3 regions of the Erwinia sp. HR93 genome follow, and region 3 is predicted to be linked to each of the others. Evidence: predicted binding sites of a transcription regulator. Region 3 holds the regulator's gene; each other region holds the start of a gene.
The links. The regulator sigma-54, encoded in region 3, starts transcription at its own class of promoters, with help from an activator protein. The targets are predictions, from matches to a motif close to GTTGGCACANNTTTCGCTNT.
Positions count from the first base shown of each region.

Region 1: norV (anaerobic nitric oxide reductase flavorubredoxin) is a predicted target of sigma-54. The motif match lies at 1,198-1,217, and genes of this name have one in related genera.
Region 2: glnK (P-II family nitrogen regulator) is a predicted target of sigma-54. The motif match lies at 1,694-1,713, and genes of this name have one in related genera.

Region 1 is NZ_JAXUDP010000001.1:3,445,306-3,448,589, reverse strand. It holds gene norR (nitric oxide reductase transcriptional regulator NorR) at 1-1,074, opposite strand, end outside; gene norV (anaerobic nitric oxide reductase flavorubredoxin) at 1,265-2,716, shown strand; gene norW (NADH:flavorubredoxin reductase NorW) at 2,713-3,284, shown strand, end outside.
Region 2 is NZ_JAXUDP010000002.1:79,491-82,774, reverse strand. It holds gene SFA31_RS18805 (SmdB family multidrug efflux ABC transporter permease/ATP-binding protein) at 1-1,211, shown strand, start outside; gene glnK (P-II family nitrogen regulator) at 1,765-2,103, shown strand; gene amtB (ammonium transporter AmtB) at 2,123-3,284, shown strand, end outside.
Region 3 is NZ_JAXUDP010000001.1:294,244-297,527, reverse strand. It holds gene ptsN (PTS IIA-like nitrogen regulatory protein PtsN) at 1-363, opposite strand, end outside; gene hpf (ribosome hibernation promoting factor) at 442-729, opposite strand; gene rpoN (RNA polymerase factor sigma-54) at 754-2,190, opposite strand; gene lptB (LPS export ABC transporter ATP-binding protein) at 2,305-3,030, opposite strand; gene lptA (lipopolysaccharide ABC transporter substrate-binding protein LptA) at 3,037-3,284, opposite strand, start outside.

The DNA of each region.
Region 1 (3,284 bases), 3.2 Mb from region 3:
CACGCTAACCGGAAATACGCTCAAACGATGAAACAAATCGGCGCGGAAATTTCCGGCCAGGACCTCCTGCTTGAGGTCCCGATTGGTAGCGGCCAGGACGCGTACATCAACGTGCAGGCTTCTGTCATCTCCAACGCGCTGCAAATCGCCATATTGTAGTACGCGCAGCAGTTTGGCCTGAAGCGGCAGAGAAAGTTCACCGATTTCGTCGAGAAAAAGCGTGCCTTCATGTGCCATCTCAAATTTGCCACTGCGGTGGCTAATTGCGCCGGTAAAAGCCCCTTTGATATGACCAAACAGCTCACTTTCTGCGACGCTTTCCGGCAGCGCCGCGCAATTTAAATAGACCAGTGGTTTGTGCGCTCGCGTCGAGCCCAAATGGATGGCGCGCGCCACCAGCTCTTTGCCGGTACCCGTTTCCCCGCTGATTAACACATTCAAATCGGTGGGAGCGACCACATCAATCTCTTTTTTTAATTGCTGGATACCGGCCGAGAGGCCGATCATTTCATTAATTTCATTCTCCGGCCCGTCATCTCGTGCCGCGAGCGGTGCGGGCAGCCCGTTATAGTGCTCTAGTTTTTCCATTAATAGCGCATTGTGCAGCGCCCCGGCGGCCAGCACGCTAATCAAACGAAGCTCTTCATCGCTGAAGTTATCAAATTGATCGGGGCGTAATCCATCCAGCGTCAGGGCGCCAATAAGCGTGTGGCTATTAAAAAGCGGCAGCCCGACGCAGGCGTGCACTTTCAGGCTATCCTGCCCGGGAATTAGCCCGTCATAAGGATCGGGAAGAGTGCTATCGGCCGGGAAGCGCACTACGTCTCCCGCACGGGCAATGGCCTCCAGGCGAGGGTGGGCTTCCAGTCTGAAGCGACGCCCGAGTACATCGGGAGAGAGGCCGTCAATCGCGAGTGGCCGAAACTGCCGCTGCTCATAGCGAAGCAAAGCGGAAGCATCGCAATCTAATATCTCACGCAGTGTACTGATAAGACGCTGAAAACGGTCTTGATGAGAAATTCCGGTTTGTAGCTGAATGGCAATTCTTGCAAGGAGTGCGACGGAGAGACTCATAGTTTAAACTCGTAGTCATTTTGACAAAACGCAGTGTCATTAAGACTACCATAAAAATAGTCATTATGACTTAATATTTATATATGATTTTAAATAAATTCATTTTAAACAATAAGTTAATAAGTTGGCACGCATTTTGATATCTCATTAGCAACGTATTGATATTTCTACCATGCTACTGAGGTTAACGATGGCCATTCACGTAAAAAATAATATTCATTGGGTTGGGCAGCGCGATTGGGAAGTGCGTAACTTTCACGGAACAGAATATAAAACCTTAAAAGGCAGCAGTTACAACAGTTACTTGATCCGTGAAGAAAAAAATGTGCTGATTGATACGGTTGACCACAGGTTTGCGCGTGATTATGTGCAAAATCTACGGGCAGAAATCGACCTGAATGACATCGATTATATCATCATTAACCATGCAGAAGAGGATCACGCGGGCGCGCTTTCCGAACTGATGTCATACATTCCGAACACCCCGATTTACTGCACCGCTAACGGCGTAGATTCAATTAATGGGCACCACCATCACCCGGAATGGAATTTCAACATAGTGAAAACCGGCGACTCGCTGGATATTGGCAATGGAAAACAGCTCATTTTTGTTGAAACCCCAATGCTGCACTGGCCCGATAGCATGATGACCTATCTGACCGGTGATGCGGTATTGTTCAGTAATGACGCCTTCGGCCAGCACTACTGCGATGAACGCCTGTTCAACGATGAAGTCGATCAAAATGAATTATTTGAGCAGTGTCAGCGCTATTACGCGAATATCCTCACGCCATTTAGCCGCCTGGTCACGCCGAAGATTCAGGAAATTCTTGGGTTTAACCTACCGGTCGATATGATTGCGACGTCTCACGGCGTAATTTGGCGCGATAATCCCACGCAAATCGTTGAACTGTATCTGAAATGGGCGGCGGATTATCAGGAAGATCGTATCACCATTTTCTACGATACCATGTCAAATAATACCCGCATGATGGCCGATGCCATTGCCCAGGGGATCAACGAGGTTGATTCCCGAGTAGCGGTGAAGATCTTTAATATTTCACACAGCGATAAAAACGAAATCCTGACCAATGTATTCCGCTCTAAAGGCGTACTCGCGGGAACGTCAACCATGAATAACGTCATGATGCCGAAAGTCGCCGGGCTGCTGGAAGAGCTAACCGGGCTGCGCTTTCGTAATAAACGCGCCAGTGCGTTCGGCTCCCACGGCTGGAGCGGCGGGGCGGTTGATCGTTTGTCGACGCGCTTGCAGGACGCCGGATTTGAAATGTCCCTGAGCCTGAAGGCAAAATGGCGCCCGGATTTTGATGCGCTGGAAGTTTGCCGCCAGCACGGGCGCGATATTGCTCGCCAGTGGGCGCTGGCGCCGTTGCCCGATACTGCCCCCAGCGCCCAGCCCTCATCGCCCGCAGCTGCTGCAGATAAGGCTCCGCAAACGCGCGATTTAGGACCCTGCATGCAGTGTAGCGTATGCCAGTGGATTTATGACCCGCTAAAAGGGGAGCCGATGCAGGGCGTTGAGCCGAATACGCCGTGGACAGAAGTACCTGAAGGATTCCTGTGTCCGGAGTGCTCTCTCGGTAAAGAGGTCTTCGATGAACTGGCGCGGGAGGCGAAATGAATCACGGAATTGTGATTATTGGTTCGGGCTTCGCCGCCCGCCAATTGGTGAAAAATATCCGCAAACGCGACGGGGAAACGCCGATCGCGCTTATCGCTTCGGACAGCGCGGATGACTATAACAAGCCAGAGCTCAGCCACGCTATCAGCCAGGCGCAAACCGCTGCAGCGATGACGCGACAGCGCGCCGCAGAGTTTGCAAAGCAGTGTAATGTGCAACTATTCCCCCATACGGCGGTGACGAAGATAGACGCACAGGCTAAGCGAATCTTCAGTGAAGATAATCACTGGCAGTATGACAGCCTGGTGCTGGCTACCGGAGCCTGCGCTATTCGCCCGCCAATTCCGGGCGCGGATCGCCTGCTGACATTAAATAGCCTGTGCGAATACCAGGCGTGTGAACCGCGTCTTAGAAATTCCCGGCGCATTGTTATCATCGGCGGCGGCCTTATTGGCTGTGAATTGGCCATGGATTTTCGCCGGGCGGGAAAACAGGTAACGCTGATAGACCGCACTTCTTCTCTATTGGCTTCACTATTACCGGTTGAGATTAGCGCTCGTCTGATGCG
Region 2 (3,284 bases), on a different contig from region 3:
CGCCGATAGTGCGACGCGTGCGAGCGTTTCTGGCAGATATAAATGATGGCTTCAATGAAATAATCGGCGGGATGGGTGTCATCCAGCAGTTCCGCCAACAGGCGCGCTTTGGTGAGCGCCTGGGTCAGGCCAGCCGCTCTCATTATCTGGCGCGCATGCAGACGCTCAGGCTCGATGGCTTTCTGCTGCGCCCGCTGCTGAGTTTGTTCTCCGCATTAATTTTGTGTGGGTTACTGATCCTGTTCGGCTTTAGCGAAACAGGAAGCATTGAAGTCGGGGTACTGTACGCTTTTATTAGCTACCTGGGGCGCCTGAATGAACCGCTGATCGAGCTAACCACCCAGCAGGCAATTTTGCAGCAGGCGGTCGTTGCCGGGGAACGTGTATTTGAATTGATGGATGCCCCGCGCCAGCATTATGGTCGCGATGAACGCCCATTGATGAGCGGCAGTATCGATATCAAGGCGCTTTCTTTTGCTTATCGGGATAATAAGTACGTGCTGCATGATATTAATTTGCACGTGCCGTCCCGCAGCTTCGTGGCGCTTGTAGGGCATACCGGTAGTGGTAAAAGTACTCTTGCGAATTTATTGATGGGGTATTATCCGCTGACGCAGGGCAGCGTTGAGCTGGACGGCCGCGCGTTGCCTGCCTTAAGCCACTCAGTATTACGGCGCGGCGTTGCGATGGTGCAGCAGGATCCCGTGGTGATGGCAGACAGTTTTTTGGTCAACGTGACGCTCGGGCGTGATATTAGCGAAGAGACGGTATGGCGGGCGCTGGAAACCGTGCAATTGGCTGAACTGGCGCACTCACTGGCTGATGGTATTCATACGCGCCTGGGCGAGCAGGGGAATAATCTGTCGGTGGGGCAAAAACAATTGCTGGGGCTGGCGCGCGTGCTGGTCGAACGTCCGCAAATTTTAATTTTGGACGAAGCGACGGCCAATATTGATTCCGGTACCGAGCAGGCGATTCAGCGTGCGTTGGTCTCCGTTCGCCAGCATACGACGCTTGTCACTATTGCTCACCGCCTGTCGACTATCGTTGAAGCAGACACCATTTTAGTTCTGCACCACGGGCGCGTTGTGGAACGCGGAACGCATGAGCAGTTACTTTCTGCTCGCGGGCGTTACTGGCAAATGTACCAGCTCCAGCTAGCCGGTAAGGAGCTTCACGATGAGGCTGCGGCGGATACGGAATGCACCTGAGGCAGCCATCCTGCCAGTTTCTATCCGTTACGTCTCGAAGCGTCATGCTCAGGGCCGGGTAACGGGGTGAACGCAGTGCGATATCCTGCATCCTGGCGCAAAGATACGGGGAATCGGTGGCTTTGCAAAACTGCGTGTAACGATTAACGTAGCGCATCACTCCCCCGGCGTTGCTCTTTAGGGCAGCAAGACCGGTTAAAAGCGCACTAATAGAGTGCGGTTTTTTATGATGTGCCGAAAAATATCCCGCGGGCACCCCCCAGCAATTGCCAGGCTCGGCCGTAGTGTTTTGGAATTTTATTTTTTACGTAACCGCCAGCAACTCTTTTTCCGGTGCGTTGATAAGATTCCTTTCTGTGACAGCATGCCGCTCCCCACGCCGCTTTCAATGATATTGGGCTGTTTACCCTCCCTGCTTGCCATGCCAAAAATCTCCTGCAATTAACCGTACTGCTATAAGCCAGGCTCTTTACATAAGCAGCATTGGCATTCCCTTTGCTTTATCTGTGATGTTAGCCGTTTCGACGGCGTTTGAGTGCGGTGAGGGCAAGTGATGAAACTGATCAGCGCGGTGATTAAACCATTCAAACTTGAAGATGTGCGTGAAGCACTTTCTTCGATCGGAGTCCAGGGGCTGACTGTAACGGAGGTGCGGGGTTTTGGCCGTCAGAAAGGGCACGCTGAGCTATATCGCGGTGCGGAATACAGCGTGAATTTTTTACCGAAAGTTAAAATCGATATTGCCGTCGCCGACGATCAATTTGAAGACGTCGTTGAGGTTATCAGCCAGGCCGCGCGTACCGGGAAAATCGGTGATGGAAAAATTTTCGTCACCGATCTGCAGCGGGTAGTGCGTATTCGCACTGGTGAGGTGGACGATGCTGCTTTATAGCCTTCGAAACGGGAGTAATATGATGAACAAAGTGACTCTGGTGTGTGCTGCTGCGGTCTGTCTGGGGCATATTGGCGCTGCGCAGGCGGCTTTGGCGGATAAAGCAGATAATGGGTTTATGATGATTTGTACTGCGCTGGTATTATTCATGACAGTGCCGGGGTTGGCTCTGTTTTATGGCGGCCTTATCCGCGCCAAAAGCGTGCTATCGGTGCTGACGCAAATTACCGTTACTTTTGCGCTAGTGTGCGTGCTGTGGGCGGTTTACGGATATTCTTTAGTCTTCGCCGCAGGCAATCGCTTCTTTGGCGATGCAGGCTGGGTGTTACTTAAAGGGATTACGCCGGCCGCGGTAACGGGCAGCATCAATCAGTATATTCACGTGGCCTTTCAGGGCTCCTTCGCCTGTATCACCGTTGGGCTCGTCGTCGGTGCGCTGGCTGAGCGGGTTCGTTTTTCTGCGGTGCTCATTTTTTCAGTTATATGGTTGACGCTTTCTTACCTGCCCATTGCGCATATGGTTTGGGGCGGTGGGCTTTTGGGGCAACGCGGCGCGCTGGATTTTGCCGGCGGTACGGTGGTCCATATTAACGCCGCCGCAGCTGGATTGGTGGGCGCTTACCTGATTGGTCGCCGCACCGGATATGGTAAAGAGGCTTTTAAACCGCATAACCTGCCGATGGTCTTTACCGGAACGGCGATTCTTTACGTAGGTTGGTTTGGATTTAATGCCGGATCTGCCGGGGCGGCGAATACGCTTGCTTCGCTGGCGTTCATTAATACGGTGATGGCAACCGCAGCGGCCGTCTTAGGCTGGGTTTTTGGCGAATGGGGGCTCCGCGGTAAGCCTTCACTACTCGGCGCCTGTTCCGGGGCGATAGCCGGGCTGGTGGGTATTACCCCGGCCTGTGGATATGTTGGTCCGGGTGGGGCGCTGGTGATTGGCGCAGTTTCCGGGATGGCCGGACTGTGGGGCGTGACAATCCTAAAACGCTGGCTGCGGGTTGACGATCCCTGCGATGTTTTTGGCATACACGGCGTTTGCGGTATCGCAGGCTGCCTGCTTACCGGCGTTTTTTCGGCAGCCTCGTTAGGCGGCGTGGGATACGCAAAAGGCGTCGTGATGGGACAGCAATTGCTCATCCAGCTGGAAAGCGTGGGGCTGACGATTATCTGGTCCG
Region 3 (3,284 bases):
CAAATGCGTTTTGGTCTGATCCGCAGGCACCAGTAAAGCAAATAGCAGATCGACAGGCTGATTGTCGATAGCATCGAATGCGATGGGTGTTTCCAATTTAATGAATACCCCGACAGCGCGCAGCGTATCTTCTTCCAGTTTTCCGTGAGGAATGGCGATACCGTTACCGATACCCGTACTGCCCATACGTTCGCGGGTGAGCACTGCATCAAAAACGATTTGAGGCGCCAGCCCAAGCTGTTTTGCCGCCAAATCGCTAACGATTTCCAGCGCGCGTTTCTTACTTTGGCACTGGACATTGTTGCGGGTACATTCCTGGTTAAGGACACTACTCAATTGCAGAGTTAAATCATTGTTTGTCATAATTTCACCTAAGCTTTCTGCGTCTGCGGCCCGTCAGTTTATTCTGACGGGCCGCAGAAGAAGAGATGCCCGGACAATTTAATGTTGTTTTAGTTTATCTTTATGTTTATTTAGCTGGCGCGCCAGCTTATCCAACAAGCCATCCAGTGCGGCGTACATATCCTGCCCTTCCGCGCTGGCATGCAACTCCCCGCCGTTTACGTGTAGCGTTGCGTCAGCAAGGTGCGCCACCTTCTCGACCTTCAACACTATATAAACCTGGTTTATCCGTTCAAAATACTGCTCCAGTTTGCTGAACTTCGTATTAATGAAGCTGCGCAAGGCATCGGTGATTTCGACGTTTTGTCCAGTGATGTTGAGTTGCATAGCGCCTTCCTTATCAGGTTGAGGTCAAACCAGTTGTTTACGCTGGTTGGACGGAGGAATTGATAAAGACTCTCGGTATTTAGCGACGGTGCGACGCGCCACAATGATTCCTTGTTCAGAAAGCATAGCGGTAAGTTTACTATCGCTCAGCGGTCTGGCTGGATTTTCCGCAGCAATAAGTTTTTTTACCAGTGCGCGAATAGCGGTTGACGAAGCCTCACCGCCATTTTCTGTATTCACATGGCTTGAGAAAAAATATTTAAGTTCAAAGATGCCCCTCGGGCTGTGAAGATATTTTTGCGTAGTCACCCGGGAGATGGTCGATTCATGCATATCCACCGCTTGCGCGATATCCGCGAGTACCATGGGCTTCATATGTTCCTCGCCGTGTTCAAAAAAGGCCTGCTGTTGGGCGACGATACATCGGCTTACGCGCAGCAGCGTATCATTAAGGCTTTCCAGGCTTTTTATGAGCCAGCGCGCTTCCTGTAAATTGCTACGGATAAACTGATTATCGCTGGCGTTATGTGAGCTATTACACATTGCGGCATAGTGCTGATTAATGCTTAAGCGGGGCAGGCTATCGTCATTGAGCTCCACCACCCATGCGCCCTGAATTTTGCGCACCAGCACATCGGGAATGACATATTCGGGTTCTGCGGTTTGAATCGACAGCCCTGGACGCGGGTCTAATGCTTGAATGAAATCGACCGCATTTTTGAGCACATCTTCTTTCAGCCGGGTTGCACGCATTAGCGCACGGAAGTCATGGTTTGCCAGTAAAGAAAGGTATTCATCAACGATATGATGGGCTTCTGGCAGATAAGGAGTTTCCGGGCTAAATTGCGATAATTGTACTAACAGGCAGTCACGCAGGTCGCGGGCAGCAACGCCGACGGGATCAAAACGCTGAATTCGCTTAAGAACGGCGGTTACTTCTTCCAGCGTTATTTCGTCGTCACCAATACTGTCGCGAATATCTTCGAGTGAGATAGTGAGATAACCTGTGTCATCTACGGCGTCGACAATGGATGTTGCGATTGCCGCATCCGTTTCAGAAAACGGCGTCAGTGAAACTTGCCACATCAGGTAATCCTGCAGGCTTTGCGTTGTTTCACCCTGATAAATAGGAAGCTCGTCGTCACTGTAGTCGGCGCCTGCACCGGCAGGGGCACCGGCGGTATAAATTTCTTCCCAACTGGTATCCAGGGGGAGTTCATCTGGCATGTCTTTTTGCTCAAGCGCATCAAGGCTATCCAGCGGTTCTTCTTCTTCGCGCGGTTCCTGAATATCTACTTCGCCATTAGGCTCAGATTGCTCCAGAAGCGGGTTGCTTTCCAGCGCCTGCTGAAGCTCTTGCTGTAACTCCAGCGTTGAAAGCTGCAGCAGGCGTATGGCCTGTTGCAACTGTGGCGTCATAGCAAGCTGTTGGCTCAGTTTGAGCTGCAAACCCTGCTTCATATTCAGAGCGAATGTCCTCAGGTTAATGTGTCGTTACGTTAGTCCCTGAAGTCACACCCCCATACTGCACATCGGCGGGGGGATTTGTGAGCGCGTAGAACAGGAACATCTTTGTTACAGTCTGAATTCTTCTCCCAGATAGACGCGTTTGACCTGCTCGTCTTCCAAAATCTCAGCGGGAGTACCGTGCGCAATCAGATGCCCCTGGCTGACGATGTAGGCTCGCTCGCAAACCGCCAGCGTTTCCCTGACATTATGATCGGTAATGAGCACGCCCAGGCCGCTGTCACGCAAGTGTTCGATAATACGCTTTATATCGATAACAGAGATGGGATCCACGCCCGCAAATGGTTCATCAAGCAGTATAAATTTGGGATTAGCCGCTAAAGCCCGGGCGATTTCTACGCGGCGACGCTCGCCGCCGGAAAGTGATTGCCCAATGCTGTTACGGAGATGCTCAATATGGAACTCTTCCATCAATTCTTCCGCGCGGTCAGCTCGCTGCTCTGCGGTAAGATCGTCTCGGATCTGCAGCACGGCCATCAGGTTATCGTAGACGCTCAGGCGGCGAAATATTGAGGCCTCCTGTGGGAGATAACCGATGCCGCGACGCGCGCGCGCGTGTAGCGGTAGCAGGCTAATATCTTCATCATCAATAATAATATTGCCCGCATCGCGGGACACAATCCCGACAACCATATAGAATGTGGTGGTTTTCCCGGCGCCGTTAGGCCCTAACAGCCCAACAATCTCGCCGGACTGTACGGTTAAACTTACATCCTCGACCACTTTACGGCCTTTGTAGGCTTTGGCGAGGTTTTTTGCTGTCAGAGTTGCCATACGCGATCAGTTGCTCTTTTTCTGGGCGGATTTATTTTTGTCCTGGAGCTGAGAAGGTACCAGTACCGTTGTGACGCGTTTGCCTTTTTCACTTGAGGCTTGCATCTTTTGCTCTTTCACCAGGTAGGTGATTTTGTCGCCAGTAATATTGCTATCGAGTTGTTCCAGATAAGCTTTCCCCGTCAGCGTTACGAAATCATTTTGTAATTCGTAACGCATTTTGCTGGCGTGGCCTTTCACCGGTTTGCCATTGT